Regions from separate parts of the Azonexus caeni genome, predicted to be linked through region 4. Evidence: predicted binding sites of a transcription regulator. Region 4 holds the regulator's gene; each other region holds the start of a gene.
What was found. The regulator sigma-54, encoded in region 4, starts transcription at its own class of promoters, with help from an activator protein. The targets are predictions, from matches to a motif close to TGGCACGCTTNCTGCTNA.

Region 1 (7,399 bases), on a different contig from region 4:
CCGCCGAGATCGACGCTGTCGTCGGTGGTTACCGGGATGTACTCGGGCGGCTTGCCGCCGGCCGGTTTCAACAGCGCCTTCAGCATCATCTGCGCCCGGCTCGACAGATAGACCCGCGCCTGTGGCGCGCGGCGCAGCAGTTCGGGCAGGGCGCCGCTGTGGTCCGGTTCCAGATGGTTGAGGACGATGGTGGTGATTTCGGCGTAATCGGCGACCGACTCCAGACGGCGGAAGAAATCGTCGGAGAAACTCTCCTTGACCGTGTCGATCACCGCCACGCCGGTTTCGCCGCGCACCACGTAGGCGTTGTAGGTGGTCCCGTTGGCCGTCTTCAGGATGATGTCGAAACTGCGCAGATGCGGATCAAGGGCGCCCACCCAGTGGACGCCCGGGGCGATCTCGACGGCAGAATCAGTGTGTGCCGCAAGCGGCATGCTCTGCCTCGTCTTCGTGATCGTGGCCGCCGCAGCTGCCGTGGCCGTCGGGACCATGCACGCAGGCCTCGATGTTGCCCGCCGGCAGCTCGACGCCGTTCAGACCGACCCAGGCATTGACCGCCTCGGCATCGAAACCGACCATGCGCTCATCGCCGACTTCCATCAGCGGGCGGCGGATCAGCAGGGGATTCTCGAGCAGCAGTTGCAGCGCGTGCTCGAAGCTGATGTTCTCCGGCACCAGCTGGCCGCTCTTGATCGCCGACGCGCTCGGGTTGAACCAGCGGGCGACCGGCAGCTTGCCGAGGAATTGCAGCAGGCGCTCGGCGGTCCACGGCTCGGTCTTCAGGTTCTTCGCCTGGACGGTATGGCCGGCAGCGGCGAGCAGGGTTTTCTGGCGCAGGTTGCCCTTGCAACCGGGTTTTTCGTAGAAGGTGATGATGGCCATGAGATGGGTTCCTGGTTATGGAGTCAAAGGGGCCGTTGGGATTGGGATGAGGTGCTTATGTTTTTGTTGGTGAGGGGTTGCTGAGACGCCGTGTTCCGCGCCTGACGCGCGGGCGTGTTTGGTTGCTGAACCGCTGGGTTCCGCCGTTGACCGGCGGGCGTACTTTTTCTTGCGTGGCCAAGAAAAAGTAGCCAAAAAGAAGGCCACCCCTAGGTCGGCGCCCGCTGCGCGGGTACCCTGCGCTACTCGTCGTTGGCGGGGGCTGCGCAACTCGGGGCTTTGCCCCTCAGACAGTGCTCGCCCTTTATCCGCCAACGCCTGCGTTGCTCGGCGCCTCCCAAGGGGCCCGGAAAACCGAGCGGAACGGAAACACCCAAAGTTTAAATTTAAACCTTGGCCATTCAGCAGAGACGCCTTTTGGGGCCCCCATGTGGAGCGCCGAGCAACGGAGAAGGGCCGGGGGAGGTCGGCGAGCACTGTCTGAGGCCCGCAGGGCCGAGTTGCGCAGCCGCCCGGCCCTTCGAGTAGCGCAGGGGAGTCGGCGCAGCCGACCGCGTAACCTGGGGTGGCTTTTTCTTTGGCTACTTTCTTTTTTCCACAAAAAAGAAAGTACGCCCGCCGGTCAGCGGCGGAAAACAGCGGTTCAACAACCAAGCACGCCCGCGCGTCAGGCGCGGAAACCGGCGCTTCAGAAACCAACAAGGTCCGCGCACCAGAAGCGCCCAAAGCCGACCAGGCCCCAACCCGGTCGGCCGCCAGCGGCGAAGAACCCCTTACGCCGCGTCCCGCCACAATCCCAGTTCCTTCAGCTTCTCGATCGGAATGCCGGTCAGCGAACCAGGCGGGTTCAGGAACTCGCCCAGTTCATTGACGATCGCCATCTCGATCGGGCAGATCGCGGCGCATTGCGGGTCGGCGTGGTCGCCCAGGCATTCCGTGCATTTGTCGGGTTCGATCAGGAAGTGCGGCTTGTCTTCGTAGATCGCGTCGTTCGGACAGACATCGACGCAAGCCCAGCAATTGACGCAGGATTCGGTTATCTGCAGTGCCATTTACGCCACCTTCAGAGTATCGGCTTGCGGCAGCAATTTGCCGGTCGCCGCGATTTCCTTGTACACCGCCATCACCGCTTCCTCGATCGGCTCCATCGCGTGTTCGCCGTTCGGCGCGATGCCGGCGGCTTCCAGCTTGGCCCAGGGCTCGTAACCGACCTTGGAGCAGAGCACGACCTCGCAACCGGACAGAATCCGGATGTTGCGGTCGAGCAGCGATTCCGTACCGCCCGCTTCGACCAGGTCGCCGTCGCCGCAGGCGTCCATGCCGCCGCAGTAGAGCTCGGTCTTGCGGTGGCTGATGAAGCGCACGCCTTCCGGTGAAGCCTCGTAGATCAGGAACTCGCGGGCGTGGCCGAAGTGCTCGGCGACCAGGCCGTTCTTGCCGGCCACCGCCATCAGCACCGGCCGCGAACCTTCCGGGATGTCGGTCGGCTTCGGCTTGGCGACGCCGCGTTCGGCTTCCAGCTTGTCGATGATCTCGTCGTGCACCTGCTTGCGGCGGACCATGGCGGCTTCGTAGTCGATGTCCATGACGTCGATCTTGTCCATCGTGAACTCGTCGCCGCGGTCCTCGCCCAGCAGGCCGACCGCGTCGGCGCGGCACTGGCGGCAGTGGCGCATCATCGCCATGTCGCCGGCACAGGCGTCCTGCAGTTCCTGGAGCATTTCCTGGCTCGGCTCCGGCTGACCCATGATGCCGTAGTAGGTGCCGTGCTCGGCCTCGGCGATCAGCGGCATGACGTTGTGCAGGAAGGCGCCCTTTTCCTTGACGATCTTCGAGACTTCCTTGAGGTGCTGGTCATTGACGCCGGGGATCAGCACCGAATTGACCTTCACCAGGATGCCGCGCTCGGTCAGCATCTGCAGACCCTTCTGCTGCTGCTCGATGAGGATCTTCGCGCCTTCGATGCCGAAGATGCGCTTGTTCTGCCAGTAGATCCACGGATAGATCTTGGCGCCGACTTCGGGATCGACACAGTTGATGGTGATCGTCACGTGGTCGATGTTGTGCTTGGCGATCTCGTCGACGTGCTCGGGCAAGGACAGCCCGTTGGTCGACACGCACAGCTTGATGTCCGGGGCCTTCTCGGAGAGCTGGCGGAAGGTGTCGAAAGTGCGGCCCGGGTTGGCCAAGGGGTCTCCCGGTCCGGCGATGCCGAGCACCGTCATCTGCGGAATCTCGGCGGCCACCGCGAGCACTTTCTTGATCGCCTGGTCCGGAGTCAGCAGCTCGGAAACGACGCCCGGGCGGGATTCGTTCGAGCAGTCGTACTTGCGGTTGCAGTAGTTGCACTGGATGTTGCAGGCCGGCGCCACGGCGACGTGCATGCGCGCGAAGTAGTGGTGAGCCTGTTCCGAATAGCAGGGGTGGTCCTGCACCTTGGCCCGGATGTGGTCTGGCAGGTGGGCCAGCGCGTCCGGCGCCGTGCCGCAACCGCTGGAAGAACAACCGCCGCCTTCGGCTTGCGGGATGCTGTTGCTGATGACTGGAAGTTCCACGGTCTGACTCCTGGAAATCGGTTCGCAGTCATTTCAGCAATCGCTGTGCCAGGGGTGCATTCCCTGTTAAATCAGTTTGTTACGAAAATTTCGCCGGCCCGCTGTCGGGTGGCTTGTCGCAAATCAGACAGCCGTCGGCCACAACGGTGTACCACCCGCCGCAAGATGGCAGAGATAGACCCGGGTATCGAACTCCAGCTGGTGATAGTCCGGCTCGATGTGGCAGCAGAGGGCGTAGAACGCCTTGTCGTGGTCGCCTTCCCGCAGATGCGCCGGTTCGTGGGCGACGATCATGCGCAGGAATTCCGGCGGCGCTTCGCGGAAGATCGCGGCGATGCGGATTTCGTGCTTGGTCTTCAACTTGCCGCCCTGAACCCGGGCGATCCGCGTGTGCGTACCGAGGGCGCGGCCGACCGACTGCAGCTTGCCGTCGAACAGCACTTTGCCCGGCTGCGGCGAATTGCGCAGGAAGTCGTTGCGCAGCGCCTGGACGAAATCGTACAGCGCGCGGTCGGTGCGGAGCGTGTGTGCGCTCGGGTATTTGCGGCGCAGCGCCTCGCCCAGCCGTCCCTGATCGAGCAGGTGGGCGACCGGTTCGGTCAGGCTGGGCGGATAGCCGGCGAGATAGGCGGGGAGCGGGGTGGGCACGGGGAAGCTTCCGGAACGAGGCGGAATTGTCCCGGGAATTGCCGGAAATGGGTAGCGCGGTTTCCGTCGTCCGGGCCTGGCAATCGCTTCCGCGCGCGCCGGCAGCCGGTCCCGCTCGCGGTTAAACTGGCGAACACGTCGCCCGCGGCATTCTCCGGAGTCTCGCCATGGAATGGCAGCAAGTTCTCGATACCTTCTCGCGCATGCCCGCCGGGCAAAAGCAGCTCTGGTGGCTGGCGGCGGCCGGCCTGCTCGCCCTGGTGCTTGGCCTGCTCTGGCTGGAAAGCCGCTGCTTCAAGCGTTCCGGGCGCCTCGCCGGCTGGCTCTTCGTGCGCCTGGTGTCGGCGCTGGCGGCCCCGCTGGTGCTTGCCGTACTGATCGTCCCGGCGCGCAGCGTCGGCGGCCCGGAGGCGCTGGCGGTGTTCTACGTGGTCCTGCTCTTGGTCGCCCCGCCGCTCTGGTTCGGCAGCCACCTGCTCGCCGGCCGCTGGGCGAGGCCGGCGCTGACGGGCGGCGAGAGCCTGGCGCTGGCGGTCAGCGGACTGGCCATCCTGGCCATTCCCGGCAGCGCCTTCTTTGCTGCCGAAGCGCCGCTCTCCGCGGCCGCCCGCGAGATCGGCATGCAACGCTCGCTGCCCGCCGACAACATCCCGCTGCGCCACACCGTGCAGCCGGTACAGCGCTACCACCTGCCCGGCGTCGGGCTGATCTACAGCCAGTCCCTGTTGGCGCCGGCCGATACCCGGCTGCTCGCCGTCGAACTGCGCCAGGGCGGGCTGTGGCCGGTCGATCAGAGCAGCGCCCATCCGGTTTACTGCACCAACGGCAACGACCTGCACCTCATGTGGTCGGCCAAGGAAGCGCCGCCTTACCTTCGCTTGCACTGGGAAAAAGGTTTCGCCGGCCGGCAGCGCTCGGAATTCACCCCGGCGCTGGATTTCGCCAACGCCCCGCCGGCCGCCGAATTCACCGTCGCCTTCCGGGCCGACGGCGTCGATCCGGTGGTGCCGATTCCCCGTCCGCGCGCCTACCTGATCCTCGAACAGCCCGGGCTGATGCCCTACACGCAGATGCTCGGCAGCCCGCCCGAAGCCGGCGAGAAACGCAGCAGCGACTGCGTGCTGACCGGCTTTCAACGCTGGACTCCCGGTGGCGATTGGCAAGTGCGGGCGATCGGGCTCAGCTTTCAACTGCCCAGTGGCGAATTGCTGCGCAGCCTGATCGAAAGGCCCGAGCCGGGCTGAGGAGAAGCGAAACCATGTCTGCCGTCCGCTGGAGCACCATGAGTTGGCAGCGCCAGTTCTGGCTGGCGCTCTGCCTGTCCTTGGTCGCGCTGGCCGCTCGCGCCTTTGCGCCGCCGCCCTTCCAGGGCGACGTCCTCGACGAAACCGGCCGCCTTTCCGCCGAACAGCAGGCGACGCTCAGCCGGCGCATCGCCGAACTGCGCAGCCAGGACGGTATCTGGGCCGCCGTCTTCATCACCGGCAGTCTGCAGGGCGACAGCATCGAGACGGCGGCGCTCAAGACCTTCGAACAATGGCGCCTCGGCCGGGCCGACAAGGACAACGGCCTGCTCGTCATGGTCGCGCCCAACGAGCGCAAGATGCGCATCGAAGTCGGCTACGGGCTGGAAGGCACGCTCACCGACGCACTCAGCAAACGCATCGTCATCGACATCTATCAGCCGGCTTTCCGCGAGAATCGCTACGCCGATGGCCTGCTCGCCGGCTTCGAGGCGATGCGCCGCAGCATGCAGGGCGATCCGGCGGCGCTCGCCGAACTGACCGGCGGCGCCCCGGCTGAGCAGAGCGCGCAACTCGACGGCGCTATTTTCCTTCAACGCTTGTTTGTCCTCTGGCTGGGCAATTTGCTTTTTCCGCTGCTTTACTGGCTGATCAGCCGGCGGCGCGTGCCGAAGTCGACCGATTTGGGGCGCAAGACGCGCACGGCTTTCGTCCTGTTTGCCTTCTTCGGGTTTTTCTTTGGCGTGTTCTTCGGTGTCTTTTCGCAGGTTTTTTCCGATGCGCCGGAAATCGCCTGGGGCTTGCTCGGTGCCAATGCGTTGTTCGGCCTGGTTTTTGGCTTGCCCGCGCTGTTCGGCAAACCCGGCCAGGGCGGCGGCAGTGGGACGACGTACAGCAACTGGGATAGCGTTTCGTCGTCCTCGTCGTGGCGTTCTGGCGACAGCGACTCGTCGTCGTCGGGCGGCGGCAGTTCCGGCGGTGGCGGTGCCTCGGGCGATTACTGAGGCAAGGGCCGCGTCAGGGCGGCCCCGGCACCGATCAGAACTCGATCCACTCGTTTTCGCCGCTTTGTCGTGCCGGCGCCAGGGCCGGCACGGTGCTGGGGGGCGCAGCGCGTTTTCCGGCCGGAGCCAGCGGTACCGGGGCAAGCGTTTTACCGTGCCCGTGGCGCTTTTTCATGGCGCGAATCTGGCCTACCGTGAGCGCCGACTGGGCGGCGAAATCGTCGCGCAGGCGTAGCGCGGCCTCGGCCTTTTCGCCCTTTTGCGCGAGCCGGATCACGTCGCCGGCGCAACAGTGGAAAGCCGCGTGGTTGCGCCGCATTTCCTCGAACAGCGGGTCATTGCCGTAGCTGGCCTTGCCGTCCGAATAAATCCATTTGCCCATCGCGCATTTGTCGTCGCAGCCGACGACGGCGGGGTCGAGCGCTTCGCCCTTGCCGTCGAGGTATTGCTGCAGCTTGAACTTCCATTGCAGGTGAGCCTGGATGATCGCGTCGAAATCGACCCCGCCCGAGCCACCCAGGGTGAGGGCTTTGCCGTCCAGGCTGAAGATGTTGACCGAACGGCTCAGGCCCTCGACCTGCTCCTCGAGCGATTCCGCCGCCGCTGCTGCTTCTTCGACCAGGGCGGCATTCTGTTGCGTCACTTCGTCCATCTGCGAGACGGCGCCCGACACCTGTTCGATCCCGCTGGCCTGTTCCCGGCTGGCTTCGGCAATTCCGTTGACCAGCCGCGCCAGTTGCTGGAAGGCGACGACCACCTCGCGGATGGTCTCGCCGGTGTCGTGTACCAGTTGGACGCCGTCTTCGACCTTGCCGACCGATTCGTCGATCAGCGCTTTGATCTCCTTCGCCGCATCGGCCGAGCGCTGGGCCAGATTGCGCACTTCGGTGGCGACCACGGCGAAGCCCCGGCCCTGTTCGCCGGCACGCGCCGCTTCGACCGCCGCGTTGAGGGCAAGGATGTTGGTCTGGAAGGCGATGCTGTTGATCACGCCGATGATGTCGGCGATCTTCTTCGAACTGGCCTGGATACCGCCCATCGTGTCGACCACCCGACCGACCATCGC
Region 2 (7,399 bases), 160 kb from region 4:
ACAGCAGGCGGCGGTTGGCCGGCCAGGCGAAGCCCCAGCCCGGCGTGTTGCCGAGGCCGGTGTCGGTATTGTCGCGGCGGGCCATCATGTTGCCGGCCTGCGTCCACTGGCCGGTGTAGATCCAGCACAGGCTGGTCGTCGTGCCGTCGTCGCGCAGGTGGGCGAAGCTCGACAGCAGCTCGCCCTTCTTGGCGATCTGGTTGCCCTTGTCGTCGAACAGGTCGGCCAACGCGTAGCCGTTGAGCTGCTTGGCGACTTCTTCCGGATGCGGGTCCTTCGGATCGTGGTAGTTCCAGTCCACGTTCATCAGCGGCTCGGGGCAGACGCCGCCTTCCTTGGCATAGAGCTCGCGCAGCTTCATCAGCAGGGTGCCGAGGAAGCGGCCGTCGTGCCAGGCTTCGTGCGGCGGCGTCTGCGCCGCCCAGTGCCATTGCAGCCAGCGGCCGGAGTTGGCGATCGAACCGTTCTCCTCGGCGAAGCAGGACGACGGCAGGCGGAACACCGTGGTCTGGATGTCGGCCGGATTGACGTTGTTGAACTCGCCGTGGTTCTGCCAGAACGACGAGGTTTCGGTCTGCAGCGGGTCCATCACCACCAGGTACTTGAGCTTGGCCAGGCCTTCGCGCACCTTGCCCGACGACGCGGCGGCGGCGATCACGTTGAAGCCCTGGACGATGTAACCGTTGGCCTTGCCCTTGTGCATCTGCTCGACGAAGGCCATCACGTCGTAGCTGCGGTCCCACTTGGGCAGCCAGTCGTAGCCGAAGTTGTTCTCGGGCGTGGCCTTGTCGCCGTACATCCCCTTGAGGAAGCTGACCATGAACTTGGGCGTGTTCTTCCAGAAGTTCACCTGCTTGTCGACCAGGGTCTTCGGCGTGCGCTGTTCGAGATAGGCCTGCAGCGTTTCCTGGTTTTCGTTGGGCAGCGCCAGGTAGCCGGGCAGCGCCGTCGTGAGCACGCCCAGGTCGGTGAAACCCTGGACGTTGGAGTGACCGCGCAGCGCGTTGATGCCGCCGCCGGGCATGCCGATGTTGCCGAGCAGCAACTGGACGATGGCCGAGGCGCGGATCATCTGCGAGCCGCCGACGTGGTGGGTCCAGCCGAGCGCGTAGAGGATGCTGGTGGTCTTGTCCGGGACGCAGGTCGAAGCGAGTTTCTCGCAGACGTGCAGGAAGTCTTCCTTGGGCGTGCCGCAGATGCTGCTGACCATTTCCGGCGTGTAGCGCTCGACGTGCTTCTTGAGCAGGTTGAAGACGCAGCGCGGATGCTGCAGCGTCTCGTCGCGCAGCGCGTAGCCGTCGGCGCCCAGCTCGTAGGCCCAGGAGGAGCGGTCGTAGCTGCGTTTCTCGGCGTCATAGCCGCTGAACAAGCCATCTTCGAACTTGTAGTCCTCGCGCACGATGAGCGGCGCGTTGGTGTAGGCCTTGACGTACTCGTGCTGGATCTTGTCCTTGCCCAGCAGGTAGTTGGCGACGCCGAGCAGGAAGGCCGAATCGGCACCGGCACGGATCGGCGAATAGAAGTCGGCGACGGCGGCGGTGCGGTTGAAGCGCGGATCGACGACCATCATGTAGGCCTTGTTGCGCACCTTGGCCTCGACCGCCCACTTGAAGCCGACCGGGTGGGCCTCGGCCGGGTTGCCGCCCATCACCAGGATGACGTTGGCGTTCTTGATATCGACCCAGTTGTTGGTCATCGCGCCGCGCCCGAAGGACGGCGCCAGGCCGGCCACCGACGGGCCGTGGCAGAGGCGGGCCTGGTTCTCCAGGTGCACCATGCCCAGCGCGCGGGCGAACTTGACGTCGAGGATGCCGGTTTCGTTGCTCGCCGCCGACGAACCGAGGAAGCCGGTGGTCGTCCAGCGGTTGACCAGTTGTCCCTTCTCGTTCTTCTCGATGAAGTTGGCGTCGCGGTCGTCCTTCATCAGGCGGGCGATGCGCTCGATCGCCTCATCCCAGGAGATGCGCTTCCATGCGTTGCTGCCGGCCTCGCGCACTTCCGGATACTTGAGGCGCTGCTCGCTGTGGATGAAGTCGAGCACGCCGGCCCCCTTCGGGCACAGCGAGCCGCGGCTGACCGGGTGATCCGGGTCGCCCTCGACGTGGAAGATCTTCTTCTTCGCGTTCTTGGCGCCGTCGCCCAGGCTGTACATCAGAATGCCGCAGCCGACCGAGCAATAGGTGCAGTTGTTGCGCGTCTCGGTGGCGCGGAACAACTTGTACTGGCGGACTTCCGCCTGGGCGGCGGTCGGCGTCATGCCGAGCGCGACGAGGCCGGAACTGCTCAGGCTGGCCGCCGAAATCTTGAAAAACTGCCGTCGATTGATGTTCATTTTGTCCTTCCCTCCTGGTCGGCCCTGGCGGCCACGGGGAAAAACCATGGCAACGACCGTGCCAAGACAGGCAAGTCATTGAACTAAATGAAATCGACGCCATACGGTGAAACAAATCCCCTTTGGCGGAATGGACATAATGTCCCAACGGCAAAGCGCGCGCGGGACAAAATGGGACAACCTAGGGCATCACAGCACTCTGCGGGACGCTGCTTACTGCGAACGCGCCCTAGCGTCCGCCGCGACTGCCCTTGGCGCCACCCGGCCGGCCCCGGCCGGCGCCGCGGGCGGGACGTTCGTCGAAGCCGACCCAGTTGCCCGGCGTCCTGCCCCGCCCGGCGCCGGCCTTGGCCAGCGGCGGCGGGCGGCGCGGCGGCGCCGCCCCGAGCGTCGCCGGCACCTGGTGGCGCGGCTCGAAACCCGGTTCCTCGTCGCGGCTGAGCTTCTTCTTCAGCAGGGCTTCGATGGCCGCCAGTTGCGGTGCCTCGTCGGCGCAGACGAAGGAGATCGCCTCGCCGGCGGCACCGGCGCGCCCGGTGCGGCCGATGCGGTGCACGTAATCCTCGGCCTGCAGCGGCAGGTCGAAATTGACCACCTGCGGCAGCCCGTCGATGTCCAGGCCGCGCGCGGCGACGTCGGTGGCGACAAGGACCGCCACCGTACCCGCCTTGAACGCCGCCAGCGCTGCCTGACGGCTGGCCTGCGGCCGGTCGCCGTGGATCGCCTCGGCGGCGATGCCCTTGCCGCGCAGGCGCTCGGCCAGTTCGTCGGCGCCCAGCTTGGTCTTGACGAAGACCAACACCTGCTGCCAGCCGCGGTCGCGCCACATGAACAGGAATAGCTCGGGCTTGCGCTTCTTGTCGACCGGCACCACCCACTGGCGGATCGTCCGCGCCGCCGTGTTGCGCGGCGTCGCCTCGATGCTCAGCGGCTTGCGCAGGCGCGCTTGGGCCAGCGCCCGCACCGCGTCGGCGAAGGTGGCCGAGAACAGCAGCACCTGGCGCTCGCGCGGCAGCGCCTGGAAGACGGTCGCCAGATCGTCGGCAAAGCCGAGGTCGAGCATGCGGTCGGCCTCGTCTAGGACGACATGGCGGACCTCGCGCAGGCGCAACTCGCCCTTGCCGAACAGGTCGATCAGCCGTCCCGGCGTCGCCACCAGCAGGTCGACGCCCTCGCGCAGCGCGGTCAGTTGCGGCCCGTGGCTGACGCCGCCGTAAAGCGCGTAGCAGCGCAGCGGCAGGCCGGCGCCGTAGCGCTGGCAACTGGCCAGCACCTGCTCGGCGAGTTCGCGCGTCGGCACCAGGACGACGGCGCGCGGCGCCGGGCCGGCGGCCGGCGTGGCGGCGAGCATCTGCAGCAGCGGCAGGAGGAAGGCGGCGGTCTTGCCGGTACCGGTCTGCGCCGCGGCCAGCACGTCGCGCCCGGCCAGCACCGCTGGCACCGCCTGTTGCTGGATCGCCGTCGGCGCGGCGTAGCCGAGATCGGCGAGGGTTTGCGTGAGCGGCGGCAGGAGGCCGAGTTTGGCGAAGCTCATGGCGGCTTGTCCCGGTGGAAAAGCGCGATTTTACCCGGTCGACCGGCGGCCTCCGCCAGAACCGGCGAGCGGCAACGACGGCCGGCGGTCGCCTGCGTTTGCGTCACCGGCCGCTGCTTTGCGATCATGCGCGCTACGCGGAGAAAAACATGGACGACAAATCCCCGGCCGACGCCCCCGCGGCCGCCCCCCAGCAACCCTTCACCATCCTCGTCGTCGACGACGAACCGGGAATGATCAGCTTCCTGCAGCGCGCGCTGGCCCAGCGCTACGGCCAGGTGGACACCGCCGGCAGCGTCGAGCAGGCGATTCCCCAATTGCGCCGCCGGCTCTACGACCTGATCGTCCTCGACATCTCGCTGCCCGGCCGCTCCGGCATCGAATGGCTGCACGAACTGCGCGACGACGGCTTCGTCGGCGACGTCATCCTGATCACCGCCTACGCCGACCTCGACACCGCCATCGACGCGCTGCGCGCCGGTGCTTCGGATTTCCTGCTCAAGCCCTTCTCGGTCGCCCAGATGCTCAACGGCGTCGCCCGCTGCTTCGAGCGTTCGCGCCTGCGCCGGGAGAATTTCGTGCTGCGCCGCGAGATCGAGGAAAGATCGACGGCGATCGACGGCGTCATCTGCGAGTCCGACGCCATGCAGACCGTCTGCGAGCGCCTCAAGCGCATCGCGCCGACCAACGCGACCGTCCTCGTCACCGGCGAATCCGGTACCGGCAAGGAGGTCGCCGCGCGCGCCCTGCACCGGATGAGCGCCCGCCACGCCGGCCCCTTCGTGCCGATCAATTGCGCCGCGATCGCCGCCGAACTGATCGAGTCCGAACTGTTCGGCCACATCAAGGGCGCCTTCACCGGCGCCCAGAGCACCCGCGAAGGTCTCTTCTACTACGCCCAGGGCGGCACGCTGTTCCTCGACGAAATCGCCGAAATGCCCGCTGCCGCCCAGGCCAAGCTGCTGCGCGTGCTCGAGGAGCGGCGCATCCGCCCGGTCGGCTCGGAACAGGAAATCCCGGTCGACGTGCGCGTCATCGCCGCCACCAACCGCGACCTCAAGCAGGACGTCGCCAACGGCCGTTTCCGCCAGGACCTCTACTACCGGCTGCAGGTCGTCGAAGTCAGCCTGCCGCCGCTGCGCGAACGCCCCGACGACATCGCCCTGCTCGCCCGGCATTTCATCGCCGGCATGGCCCAGGCGCTGAACGTGCCGCCGCTCGAACCGAGCCCGCGCGTGCTCGCCCGCATGGCGGCCTACGACTGGCCGGGCAACGTCCGCGAACTGCGCAATTTCATCGAGCGCTCGCTGATCCTCGGCTGGTTCGACCTCGGCCCGGACGAAGACGAAGGCAGCGCCGACGACGCCAGCCAGGCCTCCGGCGAATCGCTGGAAGCGGTCGAGAAGCGCCACATCCTGGCCATGCTAGGCGCCTGCCAGGGCAACAAATCGGAAGCCGCGCGCCGGCTCGGCATCTCGCGCAAGACGCTCGACCGCAAGTGCAGCGCCTGGGGCTGCGAGTGAACGCCGGCGCGCCGCGCCAGTCGATCCGCAGACGGCTGATCGGCCTGGCGCTGCTGCCGCTCGGCGTCGTCCTGCCGCTGCTGCTGGTGACGCTGGTCAATTGGGGCAGCAGCTTTCTCGACCGCCTGCTGGTGGCCAAGGTCGGCGCCGACCTGGTCAGCGCCAACAGCTACTACGAACGGGTCAGCGCCGGCATCGGCACCGCCGTCGAGGGCCTGGCCGGCTCGGCGCGGCTGGCCGCCCGGCTCGACCTGCCGCAATCGCAGCTGGACCACTGGTTGAACAGCGAACGCCAGCGCCTGCGGCTCGATTTCCTGCTCCTGCTCGACCGCAACGCTTGCGCCCACGGCCGCCCGAAAGCCCCCTGCCTGGGCGACTGGCCGGTCGTCGCCAACGCCCTCAAGGACAAGGCGGGCACCGTCAACGACGTCTTCAGCGCCGAGCAACTGGCGACGATCGACCCGGCGCTCGCCCAACGTGCGCGCCTACCGCTGCTGCCGACCCGCAACGCCCAACCCAGCCAGGCCGCCGTCGAAGAGCGCGGCCTCGTCGTGCACAGCGCCGCCCCGATCCATGACGCCGAAGGCCGCCTGCTCGGCGTGCTGGCGGGTGGCGTGCTGCTCAACGGTAACCTCGAATTCATCGACCACCTCAACGAAATCGTCTATCCCGACGACAAGCTGCTCGACAGCGTCGGCACCGCGACGCTGTTCCTCGGCGACGTGCGCATCGCCACCAACGTCCGCCTGTTCGAGGGCGAGCGGGCGATCGGCACGCGCGTCTCGCAGGCGGTGCGCGATAGCGTGCTCGGCCGCGGCGAAACCTGGCTAGCCCGCGCCTTCGTCGTCCAGGACTGGTACTACTCGGGCTACCGGCCGCTGCTCGACAGCCGCGGCGAGCGGGTCGGCATGCTCTACGTCGGCTTCCTCGAAACGCCTTTCGTCGCCGCCAAGAAATCCGCCTTCGTCGGCATCGTCGCCCTCTTCGCGCTGGCCATGCTGATCGCCGCGATCTTCGCGGTACTCTGGGCGCGCCGCATCTTCCGGCCGATCGAGCGGATGCACACGACGATGAACGCGATCGAGGCCGGCCACACCGAGGCCCGCGTCGGCCCGATCGACAACGCAGACGAAATCGGCGAACTGGCCCGCCATTTCGACCGCCTGCTGGAACGCCAGCAGGCCCAGGCGCTGGCCCTGCAACGCTGGGGCGAGTCGCTCGACGGCAAGGTGGCGCAACGCACCACCGAACTGGAAGAAGCACTGGCCAACCTGCGCTCGACCCAGGGCAAGCTGATCACCAACGAGAAAATGGCCGCCATCGGCCAGTTGACCGCCGGCGTCGCCCACGAAATCAACAATCCGATCGCCGTCATCCAGGGCAACCTCGAACTCGCCCGCGAACTGCTCGGCGCGCAAGCCAAACCGGTCGAACCCGAATTCCGGCTGATCCTCGACCAGGTGCACCGCATCCGCCTGATCGTCACCAAGCTGCTGCAGTTCGCCCGTCCGCAGGAATACGTCGGCTACCTCGAACCGGTTAATGCCAGTCAGTTGATCCACGACTGCCTGCTGCTGGTCGGCCACCTGCTGCGCAAGGGCAACATCTCGATCGAACAGGAAATCGGCACCAACCGGCTGGTCACCTGCAACAAGAACGAGTTGCAGCAGGTGATGATCAACCTGCTCGCCAACGCGATCCAGGTCATGCCCGACGGCGGCCGCCTGCGCCTGCGCGCCGAGGAATGGGACGAAGCCGACATGCCGATCGGCCTGCGCCTGAGCGTCGCCGACTCCGGCCCGGGCATCCCGGAAGCCGAGCGCGAACACCTGTTCGAGCCCTTCTTCACCGCCCACAAGCCGGGCGGCCACGGTCTCGGCCTGTGGGTCAGCAAGTCGCTGGTCGAACGCTACGACGGCCGCATCACCGTCGATTGCCCGGACAGCGGCGGCGCCGTGTTCACCGTCTGGCTGCGCTGCGAGCCGCTGGGCTGAGCGACTGTTTTTGCAG
Region 3 (7,399 bases), on a different contig from region 4:
AGGCCTGGGTCAGCTCCGCCGAGACCTGGTTGAACATGGCGAATGCCCGCTGCAATTCGGCGGCTTTATCGGCCGCAACGGGTTCGGCGGCCTGGCTTGGAGGGTTTGTCATTAAAATGATCGGGTGCATTCGGCGCCGGTAATAGTAGAATATTTCTAGGAAAATTTGGCTTCCCGATTGATTCTTCTTCTGTTTCTCTTTGATCGACCCGGCACTTGATGGCAGCAACCACCGATACCACCGCAGGAAATGCACCCCCTGAAAACCAGGTGCAGCGCCTGCGCGAGGCCTTCAACCGCCTCAGCGAGCGGCAGAAGATCGGGCTGGCCGTCGCCATCGCGGCGATCGTCGCGCTGATCGTCGGCTCCATCCTGTGGAGCCGTCAGCCGGACTACAAGGTTCTTTTCTCCAACCTCGACGAGCGCGACGGCGGCAACATCGTCGCCACGCTGGAACAGCAGAACATCCCGCACCGCATGTCGAGCACTGGCGCCATCATGGTGCCGGCCGAGCGCGTGCACGAAGTGCGCCTGAAGCTCGCCTCGCAAGGCCTGCCGCGCGGCGGCATGATCGGCTTCGAGCTGATGGAAAACCAGAAGTTCGGGATCAGCCAGTTTGCCGAGCAGGTCAATTACCAGCGCGGGCTGGAAGGCGAACTGGCGCGCACCATCATGTCGATCGGCTCAGTGCAGGCGGCGCGCGTGCACCTGGCGATCCCCAAACCCTCGGTTTTCGTCCGCGAAGAGCAGAAGCCGACCGCCTCGGTGATGCTCAGCCTCTATCCTGGCCGCACCCTCGACAGCGCCCAGGTCGCCGGCATCACGCATCTCGTCTCGTCGAGCGTGCCGCAACTGCAGCCGGGCAACGTCAGCATCCTCGACCAGAACGGCAGCCTGCTGTCGACGCTGAAGAACAAGCTGACCGAAGCCGGACTCGACGCCACCCAATTGAAGTATGTCCGCGAAGTCGAGAACGGCATCGTCGCCCGCATCGAGGACATCCTGAAGCCGGTGCTCGGCCCCGACAACTTCAAGGTCCAGGTAGCGGCCGACATCGACTTCTCGCAAAGCGAACAGACCGCCGAAACCTACCGCCCGAACGCGACACCGGAGACGACCGCGATCCGCAGCCGGCAGAACAACGAGACCGCCAGCGTCAACGAAGCCACCGGCGGCGTGCCCGGCGCGCTGACCAACCAGCCGCCGGTCCCCGCCACCGCGCCGCTGACCGCCCCGGCCACTGGCAACACTGCCGCCGCCGGCCAGCGTCCCGGCAATATCCCGGGCAACATCGACGCCGCCGGCATCACGGCGCCGATCAACGCCGCCGGCCAGCCGATCAGCACGGCCAAGAACTCGACCGTCAATTTCGAACTCGACCGCACCATCCGTCACACCAAGCAGGGCATGGGCGCGGTGCGCCGCCTGACCGCGGCCGTCGTCGTCAACCATCGCAAGGATGTCGACGCCAAGACCGGCAAGGAGATCACCAAACCGCTCGCCGACGCCGAGATGAAACAGATCAACGAACTGGTCCGGGAAGCGATGGGCTTCAGCCAGGAACGCGGTGATTCGATCTCGGTCGCCAACGCGCCGTTTACCGCCGTCGAGAAGGAAGAAATCAGCCTGCCGGTCTGGAAGGATCCGGAAATGCTGGGCGTCGGCAAGGAAATGCTGCAATACCTGTTGATCGTCGGCATCATCGCCTTCCTCTACTTCAAGATCATCCAGCCGGCGCTCCAGACCATGTTCCCGCCCCCGCCGAAGGCTGCCGAAGCCGCCGCCACCGCTGGCGCGGCCGGCCACCTGGGCGCCGCTGGCGAGACAGGCGAGGAAGAGGAAAACGTGGAAATCGACCACTACGCGATCAAGGTACAGAAGGCCCGCGACCTGGCGCAGAACGACGCCAAGGCGGTAGCCAACATCATCAAGGAATGGATGGGCGCCAATGCCAGCTGACGACGGACTGGAAAAGAGCGCGACCCTGCTCATCGCGCTGGGCGAGGACCACGCCGCCGAAGTGCTCAAGCACCTCGGCCCGCGCGAGGTGCAAAAGCTCGGCCATGCGATGGCCGCCCTCAAGTCTGTGCCGCGGACCACGGTCGAGGCCGTGCTCGACAACTTTCACAAGGACATCGAGGAACATTCGGCCGTCCATGTAGACACCGATAACTACATCCGCTCGGTGCTGACCAAGGCGCTCGGCGACGACAAGGCCTCCAACCTGATCTCGCGCATCCTGCAGGGCGGCGAAACCTCGGGCATCGAAGGCCTGAAGTGGATGGACGCACAGACCGTCGCCGACCTGATCAAGAACGAGCACCCGCAGATCATCGCCACCATCCTCGTCCACCTCGAACACGACCACGCCAGCGAAATCCTCAACCACTTCACCGAGCGCCTGCGCAACGACGTGGTGCTGCGCATCGCCACCCTGGAAGGTATCCAGCCTTCGGCGCTGCGCGAGTTGAACGAGGCGATGCTGCGCATCCTCTCCGGCTCGGCCAGCATCAAACGGACGGCGATGGGCGGCGTGCGCACCGTCGCCGAAATCCTCAACTTCATCGGCACCGCCAACGAAACCTCGGTGGTTGACGCGATCCGCGAGTACGACCCCGACCTGGCGCAGAAGATCCTCGACGAGATGTTCGTCTTCGAAAACCTGATGGACATCGACGACCGCTCGATCCAGATGATCCTGCGCGAAGTCCAGTCCGACTCGCTGGTGCTGGCGCTGAAGGGCGCCTCGCCGGAACTGCGCGAAAAGATCTTCAAGAACATGTCGCAGCGCGCCGCCGAAATGCTGCGCGAGGATCTCGAATCGAAGGGTCCGGTCCGCCTCTCCGAAGTCGAGGCGGAACAGAAGGAAATCCTCAAGGTGGTCCGCCGACTGGCCGACGAAGGACAGATCGTCCTCGGCGGCGCCGGCGGCGAGCAGATGATCTAAGGCATGGCCGGCGTCATTCCCAAGGAACAGTTGGCGGCGTACCAGCGCTGGCAGGCCAACGCCTTCGACGCTCCGGCCGCGCCGCCGGCGGCGCCCGCGCGCGAAGCGGAAGCGGCGCCGGGCGCAACGCTGCCGGAAGCGGAAGTCGAAAGCGTCAGCGCTGCCGCCTTCGCCCTGCCGACCGCCGACGAAATCGAGCAGATGCACGAACAGGCCCATGACGAGGGCTACCGCGCCGGTTACGAAGAAGGCCTGCAAGCCGCCCAGGCGGCAACGCTCGCCGCGCGCGAGCAGGAGGTCGCCCGCCTGGCGGCGATGACCGGCGCCCTGCGCGAGGCGCTGAACCGCCTCGACCAGGAAGTCGCCGAGCAATTGCTCGACCTGGCGCTGGAAGTAGCCGCGCAGGTCGTCGGCAGCAGCCTGAAAACCCAGCGCGAGCTGCTGCTGCCGGTGATCCGCGAAGCGCTGCAGGCGTTGCCGCTGCATCACGGCAGCATCGCCCTGCACGCCAACCCGGACGACCTTGACCACCTGCGCGACGCGCTCGACGAGCTGGTCGCGCAGAGCAATCTGAAGCTGGTGCCGGACAGCGGCATCGCCCCCGGCGGCTGCCTGCTCAAGGCCGGCCACAGCGAAGTCGATGCCAGCCTGGCGACGCGCTGGAAGCGGGTGCTCGAAGCGATCGGCGTCGATCCCGACAAATGGCTGCTGCGTTGAACGAAACCCCGATCGACCACGGCGGACGCTGGCAGAAATTCCTCGACGGCTGCCGGCTCGCCGCCGGCAATGCGCAGCCACTCTGGCCAAGCGGCCGCCTGACCCGGATCAACGGCCTGGTCATGGAGGCCTCCGGGCTCAAACTGCCGCTCGGCAGCACCTGCCGCATCTATCCGACTATAGGCGCCCCCGTTGAAGCGGAAGTCGTCGGCTTTGCCGGCGAAAAACTCTACCTGATGCCGTCCGACGAAGTCTTCGGCCTCGCCCCCGGCGCCCGCGTCGTTCCCTTCGACGCCCCCAGCCCGGCCCCGCAGATCGACCAGCCCGGCCACCTGAAACGGCGCGCCATCGACCGCGCCAAGCAGGTACCGGTCGGCGACGAACTGCTCGGCCGCGTCGTCGACGGCGTCGGCCGCCCGCTCGACGGCCAGGGACCGCTGCACGCCGCGCACGCCCGGCCGCTGCAGAGCCGGCCGATCAACCCGATGAGCCGGGCGGCGATCGAACACCCGCTAGACGTCGGCATCCGCGCCATCAACGCTCTGCTCACCGTCGGCCGCGGCCAGCGCATGGGCCTATTCGCCGGTTCCGGCGTCGGCAAGTCGGTGCTGCTCGGCATGATGGCGCGTTACACCGAAGCCGAAGTGATCGTCGTCGGCCTGATCGGCGAGCGCGGTCGCGAAGTCAAGGAGTTCATCGAGCAGATTCTCGGCGAGGAAGGCCGGCGCCGTTCCGTCGTCGTTGCCGCCCCGGCCGATACCGGACCGCTGATGCGCCTGCAGGGCGCCGCCTACGCAACGACGATCGCCGAATACTTCCGCGATCAGGGCCGCCAGGTCCTGCTGATCATGGACTCGCTCACCCGCTACGCCATGGCGCAACGGGAAATCGCCCTGGCCATCGGCGAACCGCCGGCGACCCGCGGCTATCCGCCGTCGGTTTTCGCCCGCCTGCCGCAACTGGTCGAGCGCGCCGGCAACGGGCCGGAAGGCGGCGGTTCGATCACCGCCTTCTACACCGTACTTGCCGAAGGCGACGACCAGCAGGACCCGATCGCCGACTCGGCGCGCGCCATCCTCGACGGCCACATCGTGCTCACCCGCAGCCTGGCCGATGCCGGCCACTACCCGGCGATCGACATCGAACAGTCGATCAGCCGCGCCATGGTCAACCTGATCGACAACCACCAGCTCGACAACATCCGCCGCTTCAAGGTCCTGTTCTCGCGCTACCAGCGCTCGCGCGACCTGATCGCGGTCGGCGCCTACGTTCCCGGCTCCGACCCGGTGCTCGACCAGGCCGTGGCCAACTATCCGAACATGGAAGCCTTCCTGCAACAGCGGATCGACGAGAAATCCGATTTCCCGACCGGGGTCGCCCACCTCGCCCAGCTTTTCATGTAAGCCATGAGTTCCACCTTCTCCCTGCAGCCCCTGCTCGAACTGATGCAGGAAAAGACTGACGAAGCCACCCGCCGCCTTGGCCAGCTCATCGCCGCCGAGCAGAACGCCCGCAGTCGCCTGCAGATGCTCGAGAACTACCGTGCCGAATACGCGGAGCGGCTGCGCCAGGCCATCTCGCAAGGGATCACCCGACAAGTGCTGGCCAACTACCAGGACTTCCTGGCCCGCATTGACGAGGCGATCCTGCAACAGCGAAAAATCGTCAGCCAGTCGGAAAACAACACGGCCCGCGGCCAGCAGGACTGGCAGGAAAAGAACACACGTCTGAAGGCGATCGGTACACTCTCCGACCGCCACGACGAACGCGAGCGGCGCAAGGAAGACAAGAGGGAACAAAAGCTGCTGGACGAATTCACCACCCGGAAATTCGCCACCCGGTCGAAAGACGGCACGCCGGAATAGCGGGCGGGCGCAATCGGCGGCGGAGAACGCGGTTGAGCGGGACAAGCCCGCGACCCGGCACGTTAATTGCTGAAACCCTGGTGCAAGCATAAACCAGGAATCATCATGGGCATCGAAGCCTTACTGCACTCGACCATCCACGGCCGCCACGGCAAAAACACCGGCAATTCCCAGGGCGCCGGTGGGGAATCACTGGCCGGCGGCTTTGCCGGGCTGTTGCAAGGCCACCTGAGCAGCCCCCTGGGCCCAAGCGAAGCCACGGACGGCAAGTCCTCGCCGCTGATGATCGACGACGAGTCGACGCCACTACTCGCCGACACTTCGCTTGCCGACCCCGCCCTACTCGCCACCATCATTCCGGCGGCCGGCAGCACGGAGCCTCGCCCGTCCCGCCCCGTCGATGCAAAAGCGCCCGCGGCAAACGACCAACCCGCGCCGACAGAGAGCAGCGGTGCAAGGCGGAGCGACCCGCAAGACGCCCTGGCTGCCGCCGCCTCCGCCCTCGACGCGATCACGCCGAGAAACGCTGCGCCGACCGACGGCGCGGCCGAAAGCACAACGCGCATCGCGCCTTCGAGCAACGCTCCCCGCACCCCTGCCGCCCCGGCAACGCCGATCGTCGATAGCGGGCGCTTCACCGACCAACTCGCCCTGGCAAGCACCCGCACTGCCGCCCCGACCGCGGCACAAGGCGACAGCCAGGCAAACCGTCAGGCCAGCACCGGCGAGCAGACACTGACTACCGAGATACCCGCCGCAACGAGCGCCACAACCTCGAGCGTGAGCAACGACAACAACGCCCGAGGCACTGCACGGAAACCTGCCACCGTCACGCCCGCCGCGCCACCGGCCACCTCGCCCGCGCAGCAAACGCAGCAAAACATGGCGGAAAAGCCAGCGCCGACCCAGCGCAAGGCCATTGACCAGGCTTTCACCAGCGACCGGCGAAATCTCGCCACAGCCCCGGCAAACGCCCCGGCAAACGCATCGGCCGACCCGCTGGCATCGGCCACCCGCGCGGCAAGTCCGACCCAGCCGGCGACGACCAGCAACGACACTCCCTTGCCCGTCAACAACCAGGCGAGAGGCATTGCCACCGGGATCGAGCGCATGCCAGAGACGCCGAGCGCGCCGACGCCTGCGTTCGAGTTTGCAAGCGCGCAGCGCCCTGCGCCGCGCCCGCTCCCCAGCGCCCAGCCTGCTGTCAGTTCGCAGCCGACGCCGGACGTCGATACCGCGCCGGAAGACCCGACACCCGTTCTCGCCAAAACCACGCAGAACCAGGTCCAGACATCGTCGGCACCGCTCCCGAGCGTCCCGTTGAGCAGCGCGACGGCGGCACCGGCCATCGTGACGGCTGCCACCACCGAATCCCTGTCCGGGCGCCGAGCAGCGATCCGCAACACCGTTCAGGAAAGTCGCGGCACACCTCCTTCCCCGCTTGCCGCGGCAAGCGATGCTGGCGATGAAGCCTTCGCCGTGCCCCAAACCGGGCAAGCGATCCGTGGCGCCGCCAGCGCATCGCCAGTCGCCGCAAGCCAAGCACAAAGCGCTGCGATCGCGGTAACGACCGACGTCAAACCGGAGAACACGGACGGCTCCAGCGTCCCGAGTGACTCGGCAAAACTTGCCGCCATGCCGGCAGCGCCGGCAAATACCGCGCCCCCGGCTGGACTTGCCGTGAGTGGCGAAGCGAGCGCAGCGCAGCATCCCGAAACCACCCTCCAGCTAGCCACCCATCTGCGCGATCCGCGCTGGGGCGAACAGCTTGGCGAACGTGTCGTGGTCCTGGCCCAGGGAGAAAAGAACTCGTCGGCGCAGATCGATATCAACCCGGCCCAGCTCGGGCCGATCCGGGTCAAGATCGACA
Region 4 (7,399 bases):
AGGCCGAGTCCGGCGAGGCGCTGCTGGCGGTGCTCGATGCCCTGGAGCAGCAGGGGCTGCTGTCCGACGATCGCTATGCCAGGCAACGCGTGGTCGCCCATGCCGGGCGCTACGGCAATGCCCGTCTGCGGCAGGAACTGAAGCAGCGCGGTATCGGCGAGAGCGAGATCGAAGCGGCGCTGCCGGAAGCGGGCGATGAAGTAGAGCGCTGCCGGGCAATCTGGGCCAGGAAGTTCGGTCAGCCGCCGGAAACACCGGAAGCGCGTGCAAAACAGACGCGTTTCCTGCAGTATCGCGGCTTTTCCCATGAAGCGATCCGCCATGTCCTGCGTGGAGTCGAAGACGAATGAGCCTGCCGTCAGCCACCCTGTCCGCCCATAACCTCAAGAAGCGCTACAAGGCGCGGACCGTCGTCGAGGATGTTTCCTTCGAAGTCAGGTCAGGTGAGGTGGTCGGTCTGCTTGGCCCGAACGGCGCCGGCAAGACTACCTGCTTCTACATGGTCGTCGGGCTGGTGGTCGCCGACGGCGGCGAGGTCTATATCGACGAGGAGCGCCTGACGCATCAGGCGATGCATGCCCGCGCTAGGCTCGGGCTCTCCTATCTGCCACAGGAAGCGTCGGTGTTCCGCAAGTTGAACGTCGAGGAAAACATCCAGGCGGTGCTCGAACTGCAGAAGCTGTCGCCCACCGAGATCGCTGCCCGTCTTGAGGAGTTGTTGAGCGAACTGCACATCGGCCATGTCCGCCACGTCAATGCGGCGGCGCTTTCCGGCGGCGAGCGGCGGCGCGTCGAGATTGCCCGGGCGCTGGCGACCAACCCGCGCTTCATTCTGCTCGACGAACCCTTTGCCGGTGTCGACCCGATCGCCGTGCTGGAAATCCAGAAAATCATCCGTTTCCTCAAGGAACGCGGCATCGGCGTCCTGATTACCGACCATAATGTTCGCGAGACCCTCGGCATCTGCGATCACGCGGTGATCATCAATGCCGGCCATGTCCTGGCTTCTGGACGGCCGGAAGAAATTGTCGACAACGAAAGCGTGCGCAAGGTATATCTGGGTGAACATTTCCGGCTTTGACCTCTTCGTGACCAGACCATTTCCGCAATGAAACCGGCTCTCCAGCTCAAACTCTCGCAACATCTCGCCCTGACGCCGCAACTGCAGCAGTCGATCAAGCTGCTGCAACTGTCGACGGTCGAGATGCAGCAGGAGATCGAACGCTACCTGCTGGAAAATCCGATGCTGGAGCGTGACGACGACGGCCCGACGGAATCGTACGCGGCCGCCCAGCAATTCGATTCACCGGACAAGACGAGCCAGACGGATAACACTGCTGCGCCGGAAAGCCGCGAGGACGTCCAGGGCGAGCCGCCGATGACGCCTGACGACGTCGACGACGACCGCTGGTCGAGCGATGCCGGCACCTTTACCGGCGCCGGGCGCGACGAGGACGACGATACCGACCCGCAGGACAGTCACGCGGCCAATGTCAGCTTGCGCGAGCATCTCGGCTGGCAACTGGGGATGACCCAGATGTCGGAACGCGATCGCAGTCTGGTCCGTTTCCTGATTGAGGCGCTCGACGACGACGGTTACCTGGCGACGCCGCTCGAGGAACTCTGGGAAACGCTGCCCGCCGAGTACGAAGTCGAACTCGAAGAACTCGACATCGCCCTGCGCCACATCCAGAACTTCGATCCGACCGGTGTTGGCGCCCGCGATCTGCGCGAGTGTCTGCTGCTGCAGCTCAAGGTCGAGGAAGATTGCGCCGAGCGGACGCTGGCCATGGCCATCGCCGACAAGCACCTGGAACTCCTGGCTGCCCGTGACTTTGCGCGGATCCGCCGGCTCACCGGTTGCGACGACGAAATCCTCAAGGGCGCCCACGAGCTGATCACCAGCCTCAATCCGCGGCCGGCTGCCGGCTATTCGCAGATTGAAGCCCGTTACATCACGCCCGATGTCATCGTCAAGAAACTCAAGGGCAAGTGGACGGCCTACATCAACCCCGATGCCTACCCTCGCCTGCGTATCAACCGTTTGTACGCGGAAATCCTCGCCAAGCAGCGGCGCGGCAACGGCAACCTGAGCGGCCAGCTGCAGGAAGCGCGCTGGCTGATCAAGAACGTCCAGCAGCGTTTCGAGACCATCCACCGCGTCACCCAGGCCATCGTCGACCGCCAGCGCCAGTTCTTCGAGCACGGCGAAGTCGCGATGCGGCCGCTGGTCCTGCGCGAGATCGCCGACCTGCTCGGTCTCCACGAATCGACCATTTCACGCGTCACGAGCCAGAAGTACATGGCGACGCCGCGGGGAATTTTCGAGCTCAAATACTTCTTTGGCAGCCACGTATCCACCGATACTGGCGGTGCCTGTTCTGCCACCGCCATCCGTGCCCTGATCAAGCAATTGATTTCGGCCGAGGATGGCAAGAAGCCCTTGTCGGATAGTCAATTATCCGAAATACTAGGCCAGCAGGGAATCGTCGTTGCCCGACGCACGGTCGCCAAATACCGCGAATCGTTGAACATCCCGCCGGTCAATTTACGAAAGACCCTGTAGAGAGAGGAGAAAAAATGAATCTGCAAATCAGCGGTCATCACATTGAAGTCACCCCGGCGCTGCGCGAATACGTCGAGAACAAGCTGGAACCCGTCCTGCGTCACTTCGACAAGGTTACCGGCGTCAGCGTCGTGCTCTCGGTTGAAAAGCTCAAGCAGCAGGCGGAAGTCACCCTGCACGTGCCGGGCAAGGATATCCATGTCGAGGAAGCCGGCGACGATCTCTACGCGGCGATCGATGCGATGTTCGACAAGCTCGACCGTCAGGTCCAGAAATACAAGCAGAAGGTGCAGGATCACCACCGTGGTGAAAAGCCGTCGCAGCACCTAGAAGGCGAATAAGCCGGCCCTGACCGCAGTCGTTTCCGGCTGCGGTCTCTTTGCTTCAACACTCTCCCATGAACCCCTTAGACAACATTCTGACTGCCGACCAGGTCCTGCTTGATTTGGATGCGAGCAGCAAGAAACGTGTTTTCGAACAGGCCGGGATGCTTTTCGAAAGTCGTCTCGGCATGGCCCGTACGCAGATTTTCGACAGCCTGTTTGCCCGTGAGAAGCTGGGCTCCACCGGCCTCGGCCAGGGTATCGCGATCCCGCACGGCCGCATCAAGGGCCTGAAACAGGCGGCTGGTGCGCTGATCCGGCTGGCCACGCCGATTCCCTTCGACTCGCCGGACGGCCGACCGGTAACCCTGCTTTTCGTCCTGCTGGTACCGGAACAGGCGACCGAGGAACATCTGCAGATCCTGTCCGAGCTGGCGCAACGCTTCTCCGATCGCGCTTTCCGCGAAGCCCTGCTGGCAGCTCCCGACGTAGCGACCGTTCTCTCCCTGTTCAAGAAATCCTGATTCCGCGCCGTGCGCCACATCAGCCTTGAGCAGCTATATCAGGACAACCGCGAGCAGTTGCTGTTCAACTGGGTGGTCGGTCAGCGCGCCGACCGCCGGGTCGAACTGAAGGCGGCCAGCAATTACGGCGCCGACGTCGTCGGGCACATCAACATCATCCACCCGGAACGCCTGCAGGTCATGGGGCAGGCCGAGTACGACTGGGCGATGCGCATCGGCGAACGCCGTTTCGGCCAGTTGTTCAGTGACCTGCTGTCGGCCAGGACGCCGGCGATGATCGTCGCCGACGGACTCAAGCCGCCTGATTTCGTGCTCGAAGCCTGTCGCCTGGCCGATGTGCCGTTGATCCTCTCGCCCAAGCACTGTTCGGCTGTCATCGATCACCTGCGCATCTATCTTTCCGCCCGCCTCGCCGACACGGTCAGCCTGCACGGTGTGTTCATGGACGTGCTCGGCATGGGCGTGCTGATCACCGGCGATTCCGGGGTCGGCAAGTCGGAACTGGCGCTCGAACTGATTTCCCGCGGCCATGGCCTGGTGGCCGACGATGTCGTGGAAATGGCGCGCATTGCACCGACCACGATCGAGGGCCGCTGCCCGGGCATGTTGCGCGATTTTCTCGAGGTACGTGGGCTTGGGCTGCTCAACATCCGGACCATCTTCGGTGAAACGGCGTCGCGCCGGAAAATGAAGCTGAAGCTGATCGTCCATCTGCAGCGGACGATCGCTGCCGAAGATGCGCCACGCTTGCCGCTCGATGCCCAGACTCAGGAAGTGCTGGGCGTTCCGGTGCGCAAGGTGGTGATTCCCGTCGCCGCCGGGCGCAACCTGGCGGTACTTCTGGAAGCGGCGGTACGCAACACCATCCTGCAGTATCGCGGGATCGATTCGATGCAGGATTTCATTGACCGGCAGAGCCGGGTGATGAACGACGAAACGCTTTGAAAAGCGGCGTTGCCGCGCTGCTTACAGGTGTTCGAATTCGATGCGCTCGGCGGCCGTATCGTTGGCCGAACTGCCGAAGCAGATGATGCCTCTGCCGTCGAGCAGGGCCTCGTGCTTACGCACCATGATTTCCCGCCTGCCCTGCAGGGTCAGGAAGCTGCCGTTGGTGCTGGTGTCGACCAGATAATACCCGTCGTCACGGCGCTCGATTCGGGCATGCAGGCGGGAGACGCGACGGTTCTCCACCAGCAGCTTGCATGAGGGGTCGCGTCCCAGGCTGATCACCGGCGCTTTCGAATCGATCAGGTAAGCCTGTCCCCGGTAACGCAGACAGAGTCGTTCGGCGATCCGCGGTGCATTTTGCGGCCCGAACATCGAATGATGCTGCGGCGTGGCGACGGTTTTTGCCGGCCAGTTGATCTCGAAGACCAGTAACTTGTTGTCCGCTTCGGAGAGGTCGCTGACATCCGGGCGCACTTGCGTGGTGATGACGCTGCTCGGCGGCAGCGCAGCAACAATCGCGCCGCTGCACAGAATTTGATCGCCCCGGGCGTGTCCGCCGATACGCATCAGGTTGGCGAGAGTTTCGGGTTGTGTCGCCTGATTCGCATCGTTGCCCTTGTCGTGCAGGGCAACGCGAATGCTCAGTTTGTGACCGGAAACCGGGGGCAGATCGGCGATCCGCTGATGCATGTCGACCGCCGCGTGGCAGGCGTCTTCCGGAGTTGGAAAGGAAACCAGGATTTCATCGCCCACCTGCTGCAGCAACTGGCCATCGTAAGCTTCGATGGCACGCTGCATGCGCTTGATGCAGCGGTCGATGGCACGTTCCGCTTCCTGTTCGTCCAGTCGCTGATGGAGCGAAGCGCTGCCGGTGATATCGGCGACCATGATGACGGGGATCGGGCGCTGCGCGTTCATAGCTGGACTGGATGGAAAGGACGTCCGATTATATGACGGACTGCATTTCGTGGCATCAGGCGAGCGGGGAAATTGGAATCGCGCCGCTGAATTCCAGCGGTTCGGTGTCGAAGGCGATATCGCCCTCGTCGACCGGCGTATCCAGCGTCAGCCCGCTGAAATCGAACAGCGTGTTGTCGGCAAGATGCGACGGCACGACGTTCTGCATGGCGGTGAACACGGATTCGGTCCGTCCCGGGTAACGGCGGTCCCAATCCTGCATCATTTCCTTGATCTTCTGCCGTTGCAGGTTCTCCTGCGAGCCGCAGAGGTTGCAGGGAATGATGGGAAAAGCCATGCCGCGGGCGAACTTGGCAATATCGCTCTCACTGCAGTAAGCCAGCGGCCGGATCACGACATGGGCCTTGTCGTCGGTGACCAGTTTCGGCGGCATCGCCTTCATCTTGCCGCCAAACAGCATGTTCAGGAACAGGGTGTGGACCATGTCGTCACGGTGGTGACCTAACGCGATCTTGTTGGCGCCGAGTTCCTTGGCGGTGCGGTAGATGATGCCGCGACGCAGTCGCGAGCACAGCGAGCAGGTGGTCTTTCCCTCGGGGATCTTGTCCTTGACGATCGAATAGGTATCGGCCTCGATGATGCGGTGCTCGATACCGATCGAATCGAAGTAAGCCGGCAGGACATCGGCCGGAAATCCGGGCTGCTTCTGGTCGAGGTTCATGGCGATCAGGCGGAATTTAACCGGCGCCCGCTTCTGCAGCGCCATCAGCATGGCGAGCAGGGTGTAGGAATCCTTGCCGCCGGAGCAACAGACCAGGACGGTATCCCCGTCGGCGATCATGTTGTAGTCCATGATCGCCTTGCCAGTGCGACCTTCGAGGAATTTGCGGAGTTTTTGCAGGTTGGCGGAGACGGGAGTATCCATGATCGGCGGTCTTTGCTCGTTGGAGTGGCGGTCGTTGCGGCCGCAAGTTTACACGGATCGCCCGTGAACGCGTCGCCGGCCGTTAGAATGCCGCTATTTGCCCGCCCATGAGCCAGCTTCCCGCGCCCTCTCCGGAGGCGCTCGCACACAGCGCCCGTCTGCAAGCCGAAATCTGCCGCGCCATCGATCAGCAAGGTGGCTGGCTGTCGTTCGCGGATTTCATGGAAATGCTGCTCTATGCGCCGGGGCTCGGCTATTACACGGCGGGCGCGCGCAAGTTTGGCAGTGCCGGCGACTTCGTCACCGCGCCGGAGATGACTTCTTTGTTCGGTGAGGCGCTGGCGCGGCAGCTTGCACAAGTCATGGCGCTTTCCGTGCCGCAGGTGCTTGAAGTCGGCGCCGGTTCCGGGCGGTTGGCGGCCGATCTTCTGTTGGCGCTGGAGGGCCTCGGGCAATTGCCGGAGCGCTACGCGATCCTCGATCTCTCCGCCGATCTGCGCCAGCGGCAGCAGGAGACGCTGGCCCGGGCGGCGCCACATCTGCTGGCCCGGGTCGAATGGCTGGATCGCCTGCCCGACGAATTCAGCGGCGCCGTGCTGGCCAACGAATTGCTCGATGCCTTGCCGGCTCATCTGGTGCGCTGGAATGGCGACGAAATTCGCGAATGCGGCGTGGTCCGTGATGCCGACGGCGGTTTCATGTGGAACGAACGTGCTGCCGGCGGAGCCTTGCTCGCCGCTGCGCGCGAGATTGCCGACAGTTGCGAACTGGAACCCGGCTACCTGAGCGAAATCAGCCTCGCCGCGCGTGCCTGGGCAGCGGAATGGGGACACCGACTGGGTTGCGGCGCCCTGCTCCTGATCGACTATGGATTTCCCCGCCACGAGTACTACCACCCGCAACGCGGTGCCGGCACCCTGATGTGTCACTACCGGCACCACGCCCATGCCGATCCCTTCTACCTGCCTGGTTTGCAGGATGTGACGGTGCATGTCGATTTCACGGCGATCATCGCCGCCGCCCATGCTGCCGGACTCGATCTGCTGGGTTACGCGAGCCAGGGACAATTCCTCCTCAACTGCGGCATGCTCGACCTGCTGGCGGCAATTCCCCGTGATACGCCGGACTACGTCCGGGCCGCCTCCGCCGCCGGCAAATTGCTGATGCCGCACGAAATGGGCGAGTTGTTCAAGGT

Region 1: nifB (nitrogenase cofactor biosynthesis protein NifB) is a predicted target of sigma-54. The motif match lies at 3,471-3,488, and genes of this name have one in related genera.
Region 2: fdnG (formate dehydrogenase-N subunit alpha) is a predicted target of sigma-54. The motif match lies at 2,379-2,396, and genes of this name have one in related genera.
Region 3: ACLIIZ_RS06240 (flagellar hook-length control protein FliK) is a predicted target of sigma-54. The motif match lies at 5,585-5,602, and genes of this name have one in related genera.

What each region holds. Positions count from the first base shown of each region.
Region 1 covers NZ_JBKJAD010000020.1:78,198-85,596, forward strand. Annotated here, with positions in the region: gene ACLIIZ_RS16710 (FprA family A-type flavoprotein) at 1-434, opposite strand, end outside; gene ACLIIZ_RS16715 (ArsC/Spx/MgsR family protein) at 412-882, opposite strand; gene ACLIIZ_RS16720 (4Fe-4S binding protein) at 1,656-1,934, opposite strand; gene nifB (nitrogenase cofactor biosynthesis protein NifB) at 1,935-3,437, opposite strand; gene ACLIIZ_RS16730 (M48 family metallopeptidase) at 3,561-4,085, opposite strand; gene ACLIIZ_RS16735 (hypothetical protein) at 4,253-5,329, shown strand; gene ACLIIZ_RS16740 (TPM domain-containing protein) at 5,344-6,333, shown strand; gene ACLIIZ_RS16745 (methyl-accepting chemotaxis protein) at 6,368-7,399, opposite strand, start outside.
Region 2 covers NZ_JBKJAD010000001.1:52,580-59,978, forward strand. Annotated here, with positions in the region: gene fdnG (formate dehydrogenase-N subunit alpha) at 1-2,332, opposite strand, end outside; gene ACLIIZ_RS00295 (DEAD/DEAH box helicase) at 2,562-3,866, opposite strand; gene ACLIIZ_RS00300 (sigma-54-dependent transcriptional regulator) at 4,016-5,389, shown strand; gene ACLIIZ_RS00305 (sensor histidine kinase) at 5,386-7,383, shown strand.
Region 3 covers NZ_JBKJAD010000003.1:241,286-248,684, reverse strand. Annotated here, with positions in the region: gene ACLIIZ_RS06270 (sensor histidine kinase) at 1-112, opposite strand, end outside; gene fliF (flagellar basal-body MS-ring/collar protein FliF) at 220-1,959, shown strand; gene fliG (flagellar motor switch protein FliG) at 1,949-2,947, shown strand; gene ACLIIZ_RS06255 (flagellar assembly protein FliH) at 2,951-3,664, shown strand; gene fliI (flagellar protein export ATPase FliI) at 3,649-5,067, shown strand; gene fliJ (flagellar export protein FliJ) at 5,071-5,529, shown strand; gene ACLIIZ_RS06240 (flagellar hook-length control protein FliK) at 5,635-7,399, shown strand, end outside.
Region 4 covers NZ_JBKJAD010000001.1:208,662-216,060, forward strand. Annotated here, with positions in the region: gene recX (recombination regulator RecX) at 1-350, shown strand, start outside; gene lptB (LPS export ABC transporter ATP-binding protein) at 347-1,081, shown strand; gene ACLIIZ_RS00920 (RNA polymerase factor sigma-54) at 1,109-2,566, shown strand; gene hpf (ribosome hibernation-promoting factor, HPF/YfiA family) at 2,581-2,907, shown strand; gene ptsN (PTS IIA-like nitrogen regulatory protein PtsN) at 2,964-3,413, shown strand; gene hprK (HPr(Ser) kinase/phosphatase) at 3,423-4,358, shown strand; gene ACLIIZ_RS00940 (FHA domain-containing protein) at 4,380-5,279, opposite strand; gene ttcA (tRNA 2-thiocytidine(32) synthetase TtcA) at 5,335-6,204, opposite strand; gene ACLIIZ_RS00950 (class I SAM-dependent methyltransferase) at 6,312-7,399, shown strand, end outside.